One region of the Cupriavidus sp. C2SS-8b genome, then DNA from elsewhere that is predicted to be linked to it. Evidence: predicted binding sites of a transcription regulator. Region 1 holds the regulator's gene; the other holds the start of a gene.

What was found. The regulator FliA, encoded in region 1, starts transcription of late flagellar genes. The targets are predictions, from matches to a motif close to CTAAAGTTTNNNNNNNNNNNGCCGNTA.
Region 2: ACIGJB_RS11180 (DUF342 domain-containing protein) is a predicted target of FliA. The motif match lies at 2,919-2,945, and genes of this name have one in related genera.

The regions. Positions count from the first base shown of each region.
Region 1 covers NZ_CP172717.1:2,379,600-2,386,783, reverse strand. Annotated here, with positions in the region: gene flhA (flagellar biosynthesis protein FlhA) at 1-1,881, shown strand, start outside; gene flhF (flagellar biosynthesis GTPase FlhF) at 1,892-4,327, shown strand; gene ACIGJB_RS27735 (MinD/ParA family ATP-binding protein) at 4,324-5,130, shown strand; gene ACIGJB_RS27730 (RNA polymerase sigma factor FliA) at 5,228-5,944, shown strand; gene ACIGJB_RS27725 (flagellar protein FlhE) at 5,944-6,393, shown strand; gene ACIGJB_RS27720 (NAD(P)/FAD-dependent oxidoreductase) at 6,665-7,184, shown strand, end outside.
Region 2 covers NZ_CP172716.1:2,415,887-2,423,070, reverse strand. Annotated here, with positions in the region: gene ACIGJB_RS11200 (NAD(P)/FAD-dependent oxidoreductase) at 1-8, shown strand, start outside; gene ACIGJB_RS11195 (TIGR03862 family flavoprotein) at 19-1,290, opposite strand; gene ACIGJB_RS11190 (DUF1415 domain-containing protein) at 1,384-1,983, shown strand; gene ACIGJB_RS11185 (class I SAM-dependent methyltransferase) at 1,980-2,825, opposite strand; gene ACIGJB_RS11180 (DUF342 domain-containing protein) at 3,059-4,681, shown strand; gene ACIGJB_RS11175 (SRPBCC family protein) at 4,921-5,394, shown strand; gene ACIGJB_RS11170 (methyl-accepting chemotaxis protein) at 5,714-7,184, shown strand, end outside.

The DNA of each region.
Region 1 (7,184 bases):
CCGCTCGATTTCGCGGCGTTTCCGGCGGTGCTGCTGTTCACGACGCTGCTGCGCCTGTCGCTCAACGTGGCGTCGACGCGCGTTGTGCTGCTGGAGGGCCATACCGGTCCGGACGCCGCCGGCAAGGTCATCGAGGCGTTCGGCCACTTCCTGGTCGGTGGCAACTTCGCGGTCGGCATCGTGGTGTTCGCGATCCTGGTGGTGATCAACTTCATGGTCATCACCAAGGGCGCGGGGCGGATTGCCGAGGTGGGCGCGCGCTTCATGCTGGATTCCATGCCCGGCAAGCAGATGTCGATCGACGCCGACCTGAACGCCGGCCTGATCAACGAAGAGCAGGCCAAGAAGCGCCGCGCCGAAGTCGCGCAGGAGTCGGACTTCTACGGCGCCATGGACGGCGCCAGCAAGTTCGTGCGCGGCGATGCCGTGGCCGGCCTGCTGATCATGTTTATCAACGTCGCCGCCGGCATGGTAGTGGGCATGGTCCAGCATGACCTGGACTTCGGCACCGCCGTGCACAACTACACGCTGCTGACCATTGGCGACGGCCTGGTCGCGCAGATCCCGGCATTGGTGATCTCGACGGCCGCCGGCGTGATCGTGTCGCGCGTGTCGAACGAACAGGACGTGGGCGAGCAGCTCACCGGCCAGCTCTTTACGAACCCGCGCGTGCTGTACCTGACGGCCGGCATTATCGGCATGATGGGCATCATCCCCGGCATGCCGCATATCGCCTTCCTGCTGCTGGCCGGCGGCATGGCCTGGCTGGGACGCCATCTGGCGCGCCGGGCGGTCACCACGGAACAGACCCGGCAGCGCGAAGAGCGCGCGCCGGCCGCGGCACAGGAATCGACCGAAGCAAGCTGGGACGACGTCACGCTGGTCGACCCGCTTGGCATGGAAGTCGGCTATCGCCTGATCACGCTGGTGGACCGCGCACAGGATGGCGAACTGCTTGGCCGCATCAAGAGCATCCGCAAGAAAGTGGCGCAGGAGATCGGCTTCCTGGTGCCGGTCGTGCATATCCGGGACAACCTCGAACTCAAGCCTAACGCCTACCGCATTACGCTCAAGGGCGTCGAGATCGGACGTGGCGAAGCCATGCCGGGCCAGTGGATGGCGATCAACCCGGGGCAGGTCAGCGGCACGCTGCCCGGCGCGGCGACGAAGGATCCCGCCTTTGGCCTGCCCGCTGTCTGGATCGACGCCGGCATGAAGGAGCAGGCGCAGGCCTACGGCTACACCGTGGTGGACGCCGGCACCGTGGTCGCCACGCACCTGAACCACCTGATCCACATGCATGCCGCCGAGTTGCTGGGCCGCCAGGAAGTGCAGTTGCTGCTCGATCGCATCGCCAAGGAAGCGCCGAAGCTCACCGAGGACCTGGTGCCCAAGGCGATCTCGCTCACGGCGCTGCAGAAGATCCTGCAGAACCTGCTCGACGAAGGCGTGCCCATCCGCGACATGCGGACCATCCTCGACGTGATCGCCGAGCACGCCCCGAAGATCAGCGACCCGAACGAGTTGACTGCGCTGGTGCGCCAGTCGCTGGGCCGGGCCATTACGCAGCAGCTGTTCCCCAATGGCGCGGACCTGCAGGTGATCGGCCTCGATGCCGGCCTCGAACGCGTGCTGTCGCAGGCGCTCACCAATGGCGGCGGCATCGAGCCAGGACTGGCCGATGCGCTGCTGCAGCAGACCCAGGGTGCCGTCGTCCGGCAGGAGCAGATGGGGCTGGATCCGGTGCTGCTGGTGCCGTCGCAGTTGCGCCCCCTGATGGCGCGCTTCCTGCGGCGCACCATGCCGCAGCTGAGGGTGTTGTCCCATGCCGAAGTGCCGGACAACCGCAATATCCGTATTACCGCAATGATCGGTGCGTGAGGAACGCAAGATGAGCGTAGCGAAATTCGTCGCGGCCAACGGCCGTGAAGCCATGCGCAAGGTGCGCGAAGCCATGGGCCCCGACGCCGTGGTGCTGTCCAACCGCACCATCGACGGCGGCGTCGAGATCGTCGCCATGCGCGATGCCGATCTCAGCGCCACCTCGGCCGGCGCGCAAGTCTACGTTGCGCCGGAGCCAGTCGTGGCAGCGCCCGAGCCGGCCGCCATCGGCGACCTGCGCGGCGAGCTGCAGTCCATGCGCGCGCTGCTCGAACGCCAGCTGGCGGGGCTGGCTCCGGCGGCCGCCACGAGCGCGGTGGCCGCGGGCGATCCGCTGCGCGAATCGCTGTTTGGCTGGATGGTCGGGGCCGGCTTCTCGGCGCAGCTCGCGCGCACGCTGCTGGCCAGGCTGCCGGTAGGCTGCGACCGACCGGCGGCCATGACGTGGATCCGCGCCGAGTTGGCCAGCAAGGTGCCGGTGCTCGGCAACGAAGATGCCTTGTTCGACCAGGGCGGCGTGCTGGCGCTGATCGGGCCCACCGGCGTGGGCAAGACCACCACCACCGCCAAGCTCGCGGCGCGCTACGTGCTGCGCCACGGCCCCGAGCGCCTGGCGCTGCTGACCACCGACAGCTTCCGTATCGGCGCGCACGAGCAGCTGCGCATCTACGGCGACATCCTGGGCGTGCCCGTGCATGCGGTGAAAGATGCCGCCGACCTGCGCTTCGCGCTGGCGGCGATGAAGGACAAGCACCTGGTGATCATCGATACCGTCGGCATGAGCCAGCGCGACCGCAACCTGTCCGAGCAGATCGCCATGCTCGCGGGCGTGCAGGCGCCGGTACAGCGCGTGCTGCTGCTTAACGGCGCCAGCCATGGCGACACCCTCAATGAAGTGGTGCATGCCTACCGCCATGACGCCGTGCCCGAAGGCGGCGGTGTCGACGGCTGCATCATCAGCAAAGTGGATGAAGCCACGCACGTGGGCTCCGTGCTGGACGTGGTGATCCGTCACCGCCTGCCGGTGTTCTACGTGTCGACCGGACAACGCGTGCCGGAGCACCTCGAACTCGCCAATGGCGCCACGATGGTCGAGCGCGCCTTCCTGACGCCGCGCCGCGGTTCGGTGTTTGCCGATGCCGACGCGGCGCGCAGGCAGGCCGGCAGCCTGGACGACGCACCGGCCCGCCAGGGCGGTGCCGATGACGTGCTGCGTTCGCTGACCGACAGCGCGGATGCGCTGGGCCAGTGCGTAAGCGAACTCAATGCCGCGCAGCATGGCTTTGAACTGGCTCGCCAGCTCTGGCAGCAGCGCGCTGCCGACGCGCCCACGCTGCGGCCGATGGCGCAGCAGGTGCGCGAGGCTGTCTGCCGCGACGTGCACCGCGAATGCGACCAGTTCGTGCTGTCGCTGGCGGCCACGCTGCAGGTGCCCGTCCCTGGCCGCCGCGCGCCGCAGTCGATGCTGCATACGCTATGGCTTGGCGATCGCATCGGCATGCCGCTGGCCGCCACGGTCACCCCGGCTGGCCGTGCTGGCCAGGCCATGGGCGAGGCCGAGGCCGAAGCCGCCACGCTGCGCGCCACGCTCGGTGCGGCCCGGCCTGTCGTCCATCTGGTCGATGCGCTGCCCGCGGCTGCCACGCTGACGCGCTGGCAGCAATCCGGCGAACGCTGGGTGGCCGCCGCGCGCAAGACCGCGCGCGTGATCTGCGGTGGCACCGCGTGGAAGCTGGACGCCCTGGCCGAAACGCTGACCTTCCACGCCGTGGGCGAAGTCCCGGTGCGCGGCCGCGATGCCGTACAGTGGCTGGCAACGACCGAGGTACGCGTGCCCGAGGGCCCCGTTCGCGGCCGCGGCGCGCCGGAAGGCGGCATCGACGCCCATCTCGTGATCGCAAGGACGGTCGACTACGCCTCGGGCGAGCTGCTCGATACTCGCTATCTGCTGTGCGATCCGCAACTGTCGGGCCACGCCGCGCAGGCCGCGCGCTGGTCGCTGTGGGCGGACAACGCCGAAGTCCAGTTCCGCACGCTGCGCCATGCGCTGGACCATTTCGCGCAAGACGGCGAGGGCGCCAGCGCCGCCGGCGGCGGCCTGGCCGCGCTCCAGCTGGGCGTGACCGCGCTGCGCCTGGAACATTCGCCGACGGTTACGGCGCCGGCCTTCCTGGCTCGCCTGGCGGGCCGCAGCGGGACGCGCCAGCCGGGCAGTGACGCGGTGGCCGGGCCGGTGCTGAATGAAGGCATGGGCCGCCTGCTGGCCTTGCTGGACGTGCTGGAAAGCTATCCGGGCCGCCAGTCGGATGGCACGCCTGATACCGTTGATCTCCTCGAAAGCGACGACACCGCCGCTGCCATCGGTGCCGCGCAACCTGCTGTGGCGGCGCCCGCCGGTCCGATGTCCGGACTGCCCGAACTCATGGCTCCGGGAGTCACGTCGTGAGCACGCTGGCGGTGGACCAGGCCGAGAGCCTGCGACGCATGCTGGCGCCGCGCGTCACGCGCCGCATCGCCGTGGTGGCCAGCGAACCGGGAGCGGGGGGAACCACCATTGCATCTGGCCTGGCGCATGCCTTGTCGATGCAAGGCGAACGCGTGCTGCTCGTCGATGAGGACCCGGCCGGCCGTGCCGTAAGACTGACCGGCGCGGAACCTGCCGGCTCGTTTGCCGACGTACGGGCAGGCCGCTTGACGCTGGAGGCAGCGCTCGGCGCGCGTCCGGCGGGCGCTGTCGCGGTATTGCCGGCTGGTACGCCCCAGTTGAACGTCGCGCAATGGCCCGATTCGCTGTCAGGCTTTCGCAGCGTGCTGATCGATGCCGTGACGGACGCGGACGGTGCGCTGTCCGCGCTGGCCGGCGCCGTGCACAACGTGCTGGTGGTGATGCGCCCGGAGCTGGCCTCGATCACCGCGGCCTATGCCTGCATCAAGCGCCTGCATCATCTGTACGCCTACCGGCATTTCCAGCTGGTGGTCAACATGGCGCCCGCCGACGCCGCGGTGCAGGCCATTGCCGGAAACCTGGCGCGCACCGCGCGACAATACCTTGGCGTCGAGATCGGCAGCGCTGGCTGGCTGCCCGCCGACCCGCTGGTGACGCGCAGCGTGCAGCTCGGGCGCTGTGTGGTGGAAGCCTACCCGGCTGCGCCAGCCACGATTGCATTGCGCCGGGCCGCCAGTGGCATGGGCGCATGGCCGTTGCGCGCAGAGCCTGTCACGGCCGCGCCATCCGCCGTGGCAGCCTGAACGCATGACCGTTCTCAACGGAAAACGACCCCGACCCTGACCCGCCGGCCCGCCATGCGGGCAGGCTTTGCAAGCAAGCATTCACGAGAATTCCACCATGTACACGATCCAGGGAAAGCTCGAACAGGCCGCCGTGGTCAAGACCCACGCGCAGCTGGTGCGCCGCATCGCGCTGCAACTGGCCGCAAAGCTGCCGGCCAGCGTGCAGATCGATGACCTGATCCAGGCCGGCATGATCGGCCTGCTCGACGCGGCCAAGCGCTATGAGGACACGCATGGCGCGCGTTTCGAGACCTACGCCAGCCAGCGTATCCGCGGCGCCATGCTCGACGAGGTACGGGCCAACGACTGGCAGTCGCGCAGCCTGCGCCAGTTCACGCGCCGCATCGAACGCACGCAGCGCGGCCTGGAACAGAAGCTCGGCCGCGCACCGCTCGACTCGGAAGTCGCGCAGGAACTGGAAATGCCGCTGGACGACTACCATGTCTTGCTCAACGAGGTCTATGGCTGCCAGCTCCTTCACTACGAAGACTTCGAGCGCTCGGGCGAAGAAGACTTTCTCGACCGCCATCTTGGCGTCAGCGAAGACGGCAATCCGCTCACGCAGCTGATGGAAAACGGCATGCGCGAAGCGCTGATCCGCGCCATCGACCGGCTGCCCGAGCGCGAAAAGCTCGTGCTGTCGCTGTGCTATGACCAGGAACTCAACCTGCGCGAGATCGGCGCGGTGCTCGAGGTGACCGAATCGCGCGTCTGCCAGATCCGCGGGCAGGCCATCACGCGCCTGCGCAATCAATTGCGCGGCATGCTCTGATGCGCGGCCGGTCAGGCATCGGACGGGTTGTCCTGCAAGCCATGGCGGCCGTGCTGGCGGCGATCGCCACCGCTGCATGGGCCGCGCCCGAGGCCGGCACGCGGCATACCTGGAGCGCATCTGTCAACGGACCGGCGCTGTATGGCCGCGGCCAGCGCACCGTTTCTCCTCCGATCCTGCCAAGCGGCAACCTGCCGCAATCCGAAGGCATCGTCACCTCGGTGCGCTGGCACTACAGCTTTGTCGCGACACCGCCGGTGGACCTGCAGGCTTACCTCTGCAATGCCCAGCGTTGCGTGATGCTGCCGCAGTCGGAAGGCAGGACCGACGCCTTCGATGGCGACGACGCGACGCAGGGCTTTGTGTTTGCCTTCAGGCTGCCCGGGCAGGGTGCGGTGGCGCCTGTGCTGCAGGGCAGGAGCAACCAGGTCATCGTAGGGTTCCGTTGACGGACAGCGTGCCAGCACCGGTGTGACGCTCAAGCCCACATCGGTATCGCCGCCTGGCACCCGCGCGCTGTCCTGTTTCCACGTTTCCGTTCATTCGGTAGCATGTGGCCATACTGTCTCGTGGCAGTGTTCGCGGCCCCTTGTAGCCAATCCCTTCCGTAGCGATGCCGTCGGATCCTGCAGGACGCGATTTCCTGCGGAGAGGGGCCGCCTCGTCACTAGCTTCAGTCGGCCATGCGCTGCGTGCGGGCTGGATGCGTTGGAGGATCAAATGGAAGATCAAGTTGCAGACGTGCTGATCATCGGCGCGGGGCCCGCGGGCGCCGTGGCGGCCGGGCTGCTGCGTCGTCAGGGTATTGGCGTGATGGTGCTCGAGAAGGAGACCTTCCCGCGCTTTTCCATTGGCGAGAGCCTGCTGCCGCAGAGCATGGAATACATCGAGGCGGCCGGCATGCTGCAGGCCGTGGTGGAAGCCGGCTTCCAGTACAAGAACGGCGCGGCGTTTGCGCGTGGCGACCGTTATGTCGATTTCGATTTTCGCGACAAATTCTCGTCCGGCTGGGGAACTACCTACCAGGTACAGCGGGCCGATTTCGATCATGTGCTGATCCGCGAGGCGGCGAAGCAGGGCGCGGAAGTCCGCTTCCGGCACCAGGTGACCGATGTGGACGTATCGGGGGCGCAGCCGGTCGTGACCGTGCGCGATCCCGATGGCAACAACTACCGAGTCACCAGCCGCTTCCTGCTCGATGCCTCCGGCTTCGGGCGCATCCTGCCGCGGCTGCTGCAGC
Region 2 (7,184 bases), on a different replicon from region 1:
GCCACTGAAAGCCGCTGATCAGCGCGCGGCCAGCCACAGCGCCGCGCCCTGGCCCGCGGTGCGGCCGCTCGCGAAGCAGGCCGTCAGCAGATAGCCGCCGGTCGGGGCTTCCCAGTCCAGCATCTCGCCCGCGCAGAACACGCCGGGCAGCGCGTCCAGCATCAGGCTGGCGTTCATCGCTTCAAAACGCACGCCGCCGGCGCAGCTGATGACCTCGTCGATTGGCCGCGCGCGCAACAGGCGCAGCGGCAACGCCTTGATCGATGCGGCCAGCGTTGCAGTGTCCTGCATGGCTTCCTTCGACAGGCACTCGCGCAGCAGGGCTGCTTTCACGCCAGTGATGCCGAGCCGGCTCTGCAGGTGGCTCGACAGCGAGCGCGAGCCGCGCGGGTGCGATACCTCGGCCAGCACGCGCTGCGCATCATGATTGGGCAGCAGGTCCAGGTGGACGATGGCTTCGCCGTCGCGCTCGATCCGGTCCCGGATGGGCGCGGACAATGCGTAGACGAGGCTGCCTTCGATGCCGCCCGCGCTGATCACGAACTCGCCCTGGCGATAGTGCGTGTTGCCCTGCGTATCGGTCACGGCCAGCGCAACGGGCTTGACCGGATGCCCGGCATGGCGGTCGGCAAACATCGTGCTCCAGCTGGCATCGAAACCGCAGTTCGCCGGCCGCAGCGCGGCGATGTCGACGCCGTGCTGTGCGAGCAACGGCACCCATGCGCCATCCGAGCCGAGCCGAGCCCAGCTGGCGCCGCCCAGCGCCAGGATCACGGCATCGGCGCGCACCTGCAGTTCGCCTTGCGGCGTGGCAAAGCGCAGCGCACGCGCCGTATCGTCAGTCCAGCCGAGCCAGCGGTGCCGCATATGGAACTGCACGCCGGCTTCTCGCAGCCGGTGCAGCCACGCGCGCAGCAGCGGGGCAGCCTTCATGTCGGTAGGAAAGACCCGGCCGGAACTGCCGACGAAGGTTTCAATACCAAGTTCGTGTACCCAGTCGCGCAAGGCTTGCGCGCCAAAGTCCGCCAGCATCGGCGTGATTTGCGCGGTGCGCTCGCCGTAGCGCGACAGGAATGCCGGTTCCGGTTCGGCATGCGTGAGGTTCATGCCGCTCTTGCCGGCTATCAGGAATTTGCGGCCTACCGATGCCATGGCATCGAATACGTGTACCTGGACGCCTCGCGCAGCCAGTACCTCGGCCGCCATCAGCCCCGCGGGGCCGCCGCCAATCACCGCGGCTTCAACCGGCAGGATGGTGGGCGTGGCGGCAAGCGTATCGGTGGGCGGCATGGCAAGGCGGGGATGGATGGCAGGGGCGTGCTACGCCGCGGATTATAGAGCCTGCGGCAGCGCTAAAATGGTGCTTTGTCCAGCCTTGCCGCCATGCCGTCTTCCGCCACCGACCAAGATGCCGTCATTGCCGCCACGCGCCACTGGCTGGCGCGCGCGGTCATCGGGCTCAATCTCTGCCCCTTCGCCAAGAGCGTGTATGTGAAGGAGCAGGTCCGCTATGTGGTCTGCGAAGCTACCGAAGCCGCCGACGTGCTCGACATGCTGGAGCGCGAGCTGAAGCATCTGGCCGAAACCGACCCCGCGCAGGTCGATACCACGCTGCTGATCATGCCCGATGCGGTGGCCGATTTCCTCGACTTCAACGACCTGCTTTACTTCGCCGAGCGCCTGCTCAAAAGCCTGCGCCTGGAAGGCATGCTGCAGATCGCGAGCTTCCATCCGCAGTACCAGTTCGAGGGGACGGAGCCGGACGATATCGAGAACTACACCAACCGCGCGCCATATCCGATCCTGCATATGCTGCGCGAGGACAGCATTGCCCGCGCCGCCGCGGCGTTTCCCGACGCGGCCGATATCTACGAGCGCAATATGGAGACCATGCGCCGCCTGGGCCATGAAGGCTGGCAGCGCTGGATGGAAGGTGACGACGCCGGCGACGACAGCGCGGCGCCGCGCGCGGCGGACGCTTAGTTCGTCGCCTGCTCGGGTGCGGCGAAGAACCGCTCGCGCATCTCTTCAAGCCCCAGCGTGGCGAGCACATTGTCCAGCCGCTCGGCGGGACGGCGGCGCGGCAAGTCCTTGAACTGGGCGATGATCAGCTCGTTCTTCATCGAGTGTTCCCAGCCGACCAGCTCGGTCACGCTGACCTGGTAGCCATGCGCCTCCAGCTGCAGGCAGCGCAGCACATTGGTCACCTGGCTGCCGAATTCACGCGTGTGCAGCGGATGGCGCCAGATCTCGGTCAGCGGGTTGCCGGCCAGCAGGCGTCCCTTGTTCTTGCGCAGCACGCTCGCGACCTCGGCCTGGCAGCACGGCACCAGCACGATGTGCCGGGCGCGCTTGGCCAGCGCGAAGCGGATGGCGTCGTCGGTGGCCGTATTGCAGGCGTGCAGCGCCGTGACCACGTCGACCGTCTCCGGCAGCGCCGGCGAGGTGATGGAGTCGGCCACCGACAGATTCAGGAACGACATGCCCGGAAACCCAAGGCGCGTGGCCAGTGCCTGCGAGTTCTGCACCAGTTCTTCACGCGTTTCGATGCCGAAGATGTGCGACCGGTCGTGCAGGCTCTTGAAGAACAGGTCGTACAGGATAAAGCCCAGGTACGACTTGCCGGCGCCGTGGTCGACCAGCGTGACGGCATCGCGCTCGGACTTGACCTCCTGCAGCAGCGGTTCGATGAACTGGAACAGGTGGTAGACCTGCTTGAGCTTGCGCCGGCTGTCCTGGTTCATCTTGCCGTCGCGCGTCAGGATATGGAGTTCCTTGAGCAGCTCGATCGACTGGCCGGGGCGGATTTCGTGGGTATTTGCCATGACTGCGGGGATTCGGGAGGCGGCGGGCGCCTCGGAAGCCGACAGTTTACCGAAAACGCTGCGCCCGTCTGCGCAGGCCCGGGTTTGCCCTGCCTCAAGTTTGGTCTCCAGATGCCGTAGGTATTCGATTGATAACAAGCGGACGTGCGCTCAAGCGCACCGGCATGCGCTGACTGTGCCTTGAACAGGTGCAGTGCGAGGGCGCCGCTGTACAAAGCGAATTTGGGGGACTCATGAGTCACGAGTCGGGTTTGCGCCTGGAGCTCAGTGAGCCGGGCGAGCAGGTGCGCGCACGCTACGTGCCCGAGACGGGCCGGTTGCCTCCGGACCACACCGCGTTCCGGGAATGCCTGGCCAGCCATGGCTGGGAGCAGGCGCGGCTGGACCCGCGCGCGATTGCGAAATTCCTCGGCCAGTGCCAGCAAGCCGATCGCGAGATCGATGCCACGGTCGGCGCGCTGATCGACGGCGCGTTCGAACTCGACATCAGCGACGATCGCCTGTCCGTGCGCCTGACGCTGATGCGTCCCGAAGGCGGCCGCGCCGTGACCGGGGTGGAAATCCGGCGTGCCGTCGCCGAACGGGGCGTGACGGCCCAGGTCCAGTCGCTGGTACTGGAAGCCACCCTCGCGGAGGGTGCCTGCGAACTGCGCGAGATCGCGGCGGGCATCGCTCCGCGGCAAGGCCAGCCGGCGCGCTTCGTCAACTTGCTGCAACCGCGCAAGCCCGCGCAGGCCGACGACGACGCCCCCATGGACTTGCGCGAACTCGGCAACCTGATGTTGGTCAGCCCCGGCACGCCGCTGATGCGCCGCGTTCCGGCCGAGCCCGGCAGCGACGGCGTCGATGTCTTTGGCAAGGCACTGGCCGCCGACCCCGTCGAAGACACGCCGTTTGCCGACGGACTGTCCGGTGCCGCGGCCGATCCCAACGATCCCGACCTGCTGATCGCCGTCCTCGCTGGCTCGCCGGTGGTGGGCATGCACGGCATCGCGGTCAGTCCGGTGGTGCAGGTGGAATCGGTCGACCTGCACTCGGGCAATGTGGCGTTCGATGGCACGCTGCGGGTGTCGGGCGACATCCGCACCGGCATGTCGGTGAAGGTTACCGGCGACGTGGTCGTGGACGGTGTCATCGAAGCTGCGACGATCGAGGCGGGCGGCAGCATTCTGGTCAAGGGCGGCATCATCGGCAAGGCCGAGGCGGGACACGGGCATGCGGACCCGGGCGGGACCATCAGCCGCGCCAGCGTGCGCTGCCAGGGTGCGGTGCAGGCGCGTTTCATCGAAAACGCGGTGGTGGAGGCGGGTACGGAGGTCAACGTCGAAAGCGGCATTCGCCAGAGCGATGTGGCTGCGGGCGAGCGCATCGTCGTGGGTGGGACCAGCGGCACGGGCAGCATCAGCGGCGGCCGCAGCCGTGCGCTGCTGGCGGTGCGTGCGGCGGTGTTCGGCGCGCCCGCGGGCACCGCCACGATCGTGCAGGTCGGCGTGAACCCGTACGCGGATGCCCAGCGTGCGGCGCTCGAGGCTGAGCGCCGGCGTCTGCTCGAGGAGCAGAACAAGGTCAAGCAACTCGTGGCCTTCTTTGCCAAGAACCCCGAACGCGCGGTGGGAGACCTGCGCGAAAAGGCGCGGGCCACGCTGTTCAAATCGTCGCGCGACCTGTTCGAGCTCGAGGAGAAGATCGCCAGGCTGGGCGAGCAGATGCAACCCGCGGCGGGGGCGGTGATCGACGCCGCCCGCCGCATTCACGGCGGCGTGACGCTGCAGGTGGGCAACCGCGTGCTCAAGGTGATGGAAGACAAGCCTGGCGCACAGATCCGCCTGGTCGATGACCGCATTGCTGTGACCTGACCGGCATGGCTGCGGCCTGCGGCTGGCGTCCGGCGGAATTTGTACTAAGCTGCAGTGGTGTCCTGGGGTGCCGCAGGATAGGCGATGGCTAGTGTTGGGCAGTGAATGCAGAAGCGGATCAGCAATCTGTGGAAGCGTTACACGGAACCGACTCACGTGGCACTGAATTCCCGAAGGCCAGCGCGCGCGCTGGCCTTTCTGTTACTGCACGCCGCTCGTGCATGCCAAGGAGAATCACGATGAGCAGTCAGCAGGACCTCGACCTCGAGATTTCCCGCGTGCTGAAGGCGCCGCGCGCTCTCGTCTGGAAAGCCTGGACCGACCCGAACCACCTGAAGGAATGGTGGTGCCCGAAGCCGTGGACCACCGAAGTCCTCGCTTTCGATTTCGTGCCCGGGGGCGCCTTCCACACGCTGATGCGCGGCCCTGGCGGCGAAACCAGCGACAACCCGGGGGTTTTCCTCGAAGTGGTGTCGCGCTCGCGCATCGTCTGGACCACCGGGCTGGTCGCGCAATGGCGCCCGGCCAACAACCCGTGGCTGCCGATGACCGCCTATATCACCATGGACGACGAGGGCGACGGCACGCGCTACGTGGCCACCGTCCTGCACAAGGACAAGGCGACGCGCGACCAGCACGAGGAAATGGGATTCTTCGAAGGCTGGGGGACTTGCATCACGCAGCTCGAGGCGTATGCGCAGTCGCTGAAGTAAGGCCGTATCGCGGCGCCGGTGTTGGTTGGCGCAGACAGCAAAAGGCCCCGGAAGCACCGCGCTTCCGGGGCCTTCTTCTTTGCTGCGTGCCGGCGCTCCAGGCCGGCTATTGGCTGCGCGATTGCAATCCGCCGGAAGGGGTAGGCGTGGCCCGCGCTTGCGCGCCGTCAAGCCGGAGCGATGTTGGGCATGCGTCGCATCGTCCTGTCACGGCCGATCGTGAATACTCCTCGCGGCCCCGCCACCGGGGTAGGCGGGATGGATCGGCTTCGCGCGCGAAGCCGAGGGCAAGGTTGCAACGACACAGACAACCAGCATCATGAGATTGAATCTACCGGTCACCGATCACGAATACCAATTGCCATCGGACGAAGTCATCATCACGAGGACCGATGCGCAGGGCAATATCGAATACGCCAACCAGGCGTTCTTTCGCAGCAGCGGCTATGGGCGTGACGAGGTCCTGGGCCAGCCGCAGAACCTCATTCGCCACCCCGACATGCCGGCCGCCGCCTTCGCCGACATGTGGGCGACGATCCGTGCCGGTACGCCCTGGACGGGCGTGGTCAAGAACCGGCGCAAGGACGGCGGCTTCTACTGGGTGCTCGCCAACGTCACGCCGGTGTTCGGAGACGGCGAACTTGCGGGCTACCTGTCGGTGCGGACCGCGCCGACGGCGGCGCAAATCGCCGCGGCAATGAGGCTCTATGCCGACCTCAAGCGCGAGGACCGGTCACGCTGGCGACTCTGCGGTGGCGAGGCATGCCGCAAGGGCGCGGCCGGTGTGGTGCAGCGCCTGTTGCGGCTGCCGGTGGTGGCGCGGCTGCTTGTCGTCCAGTCCGTGCAGGTCGTGCTGATCGCACTGGCGGCGGCGAGCGCGACGGTGTGGGCGGCACCCCCGGCCATCATCTGGGCGCTGGCGGGCGCGGCGGTGGCCATGTGCGGGGCCGCGGGCTGCTACCTGGCGCTCAATATCCTGCGGCCCGTGATGCGCCTGAACCGCAGCGCGCTGGCGGTGCTGTCCGGCCAGTTGCGGCATCGCTTTCCCGAATGCGGCGACGCGCAGACGCGCTTGCTCGGCCGTTTCCTGAACCAGATGAATGCGCGGCTGGTGGGCGTGCTGCTCGATACGCGCAACTCGATCGAGAGCGTGTGGCAGTCCTCGGCCGGCCTGGCCAGCGGCAACGCCGACCTGTCGGAGCGCACCGAGCAACAGGCCAGCGCCATCGAGGAAACCACGGCCACGCTGGCGCAGATAACCGAGACCGCGCGGCAGAACGCCAGCGACGCCGAACAGGCCCATCAGGAAGGGCGCCGCACGGCCGAGGCGGCCTCCGCGGCAGCGGGCGGCGTGCGCCGCTCGGCGTCGCTGATGGAGCGGCTGACGACGCAATCGCGCAAGATCGCCGAGATCACGTCGGTGATCGATGACATCGCCATCCAGACCAACCTGCTCGCCCTGAACGCCGCGGTCGAGGCCGCGCGCGCGGGCCAGCATGGCCGTGGCTTTGCCGTGGTGGCGGGAGAGGTGCGGTCCCTGGCCCAGCGCGCCGAAGCGGCCGCGAAGCAGATCAAGGCACTGATCGAAAACTCGCTCGAAGTTGTGCAGGCGAGCAGCGAGGCGGCCATCAGCGCCGGCGGCGAGATGGACCGCGTCGAGCAATCGGTGTCGGCGCTGACGCGGACGATTTCGGCCATTGCCAATGCCAGTCGCGGGCAGAGCGTGGAGATCGAGCAGACCAGCGCTGCGGTAGAGCAGATGACGCAGATCACGCAGATGAACGCGGCAC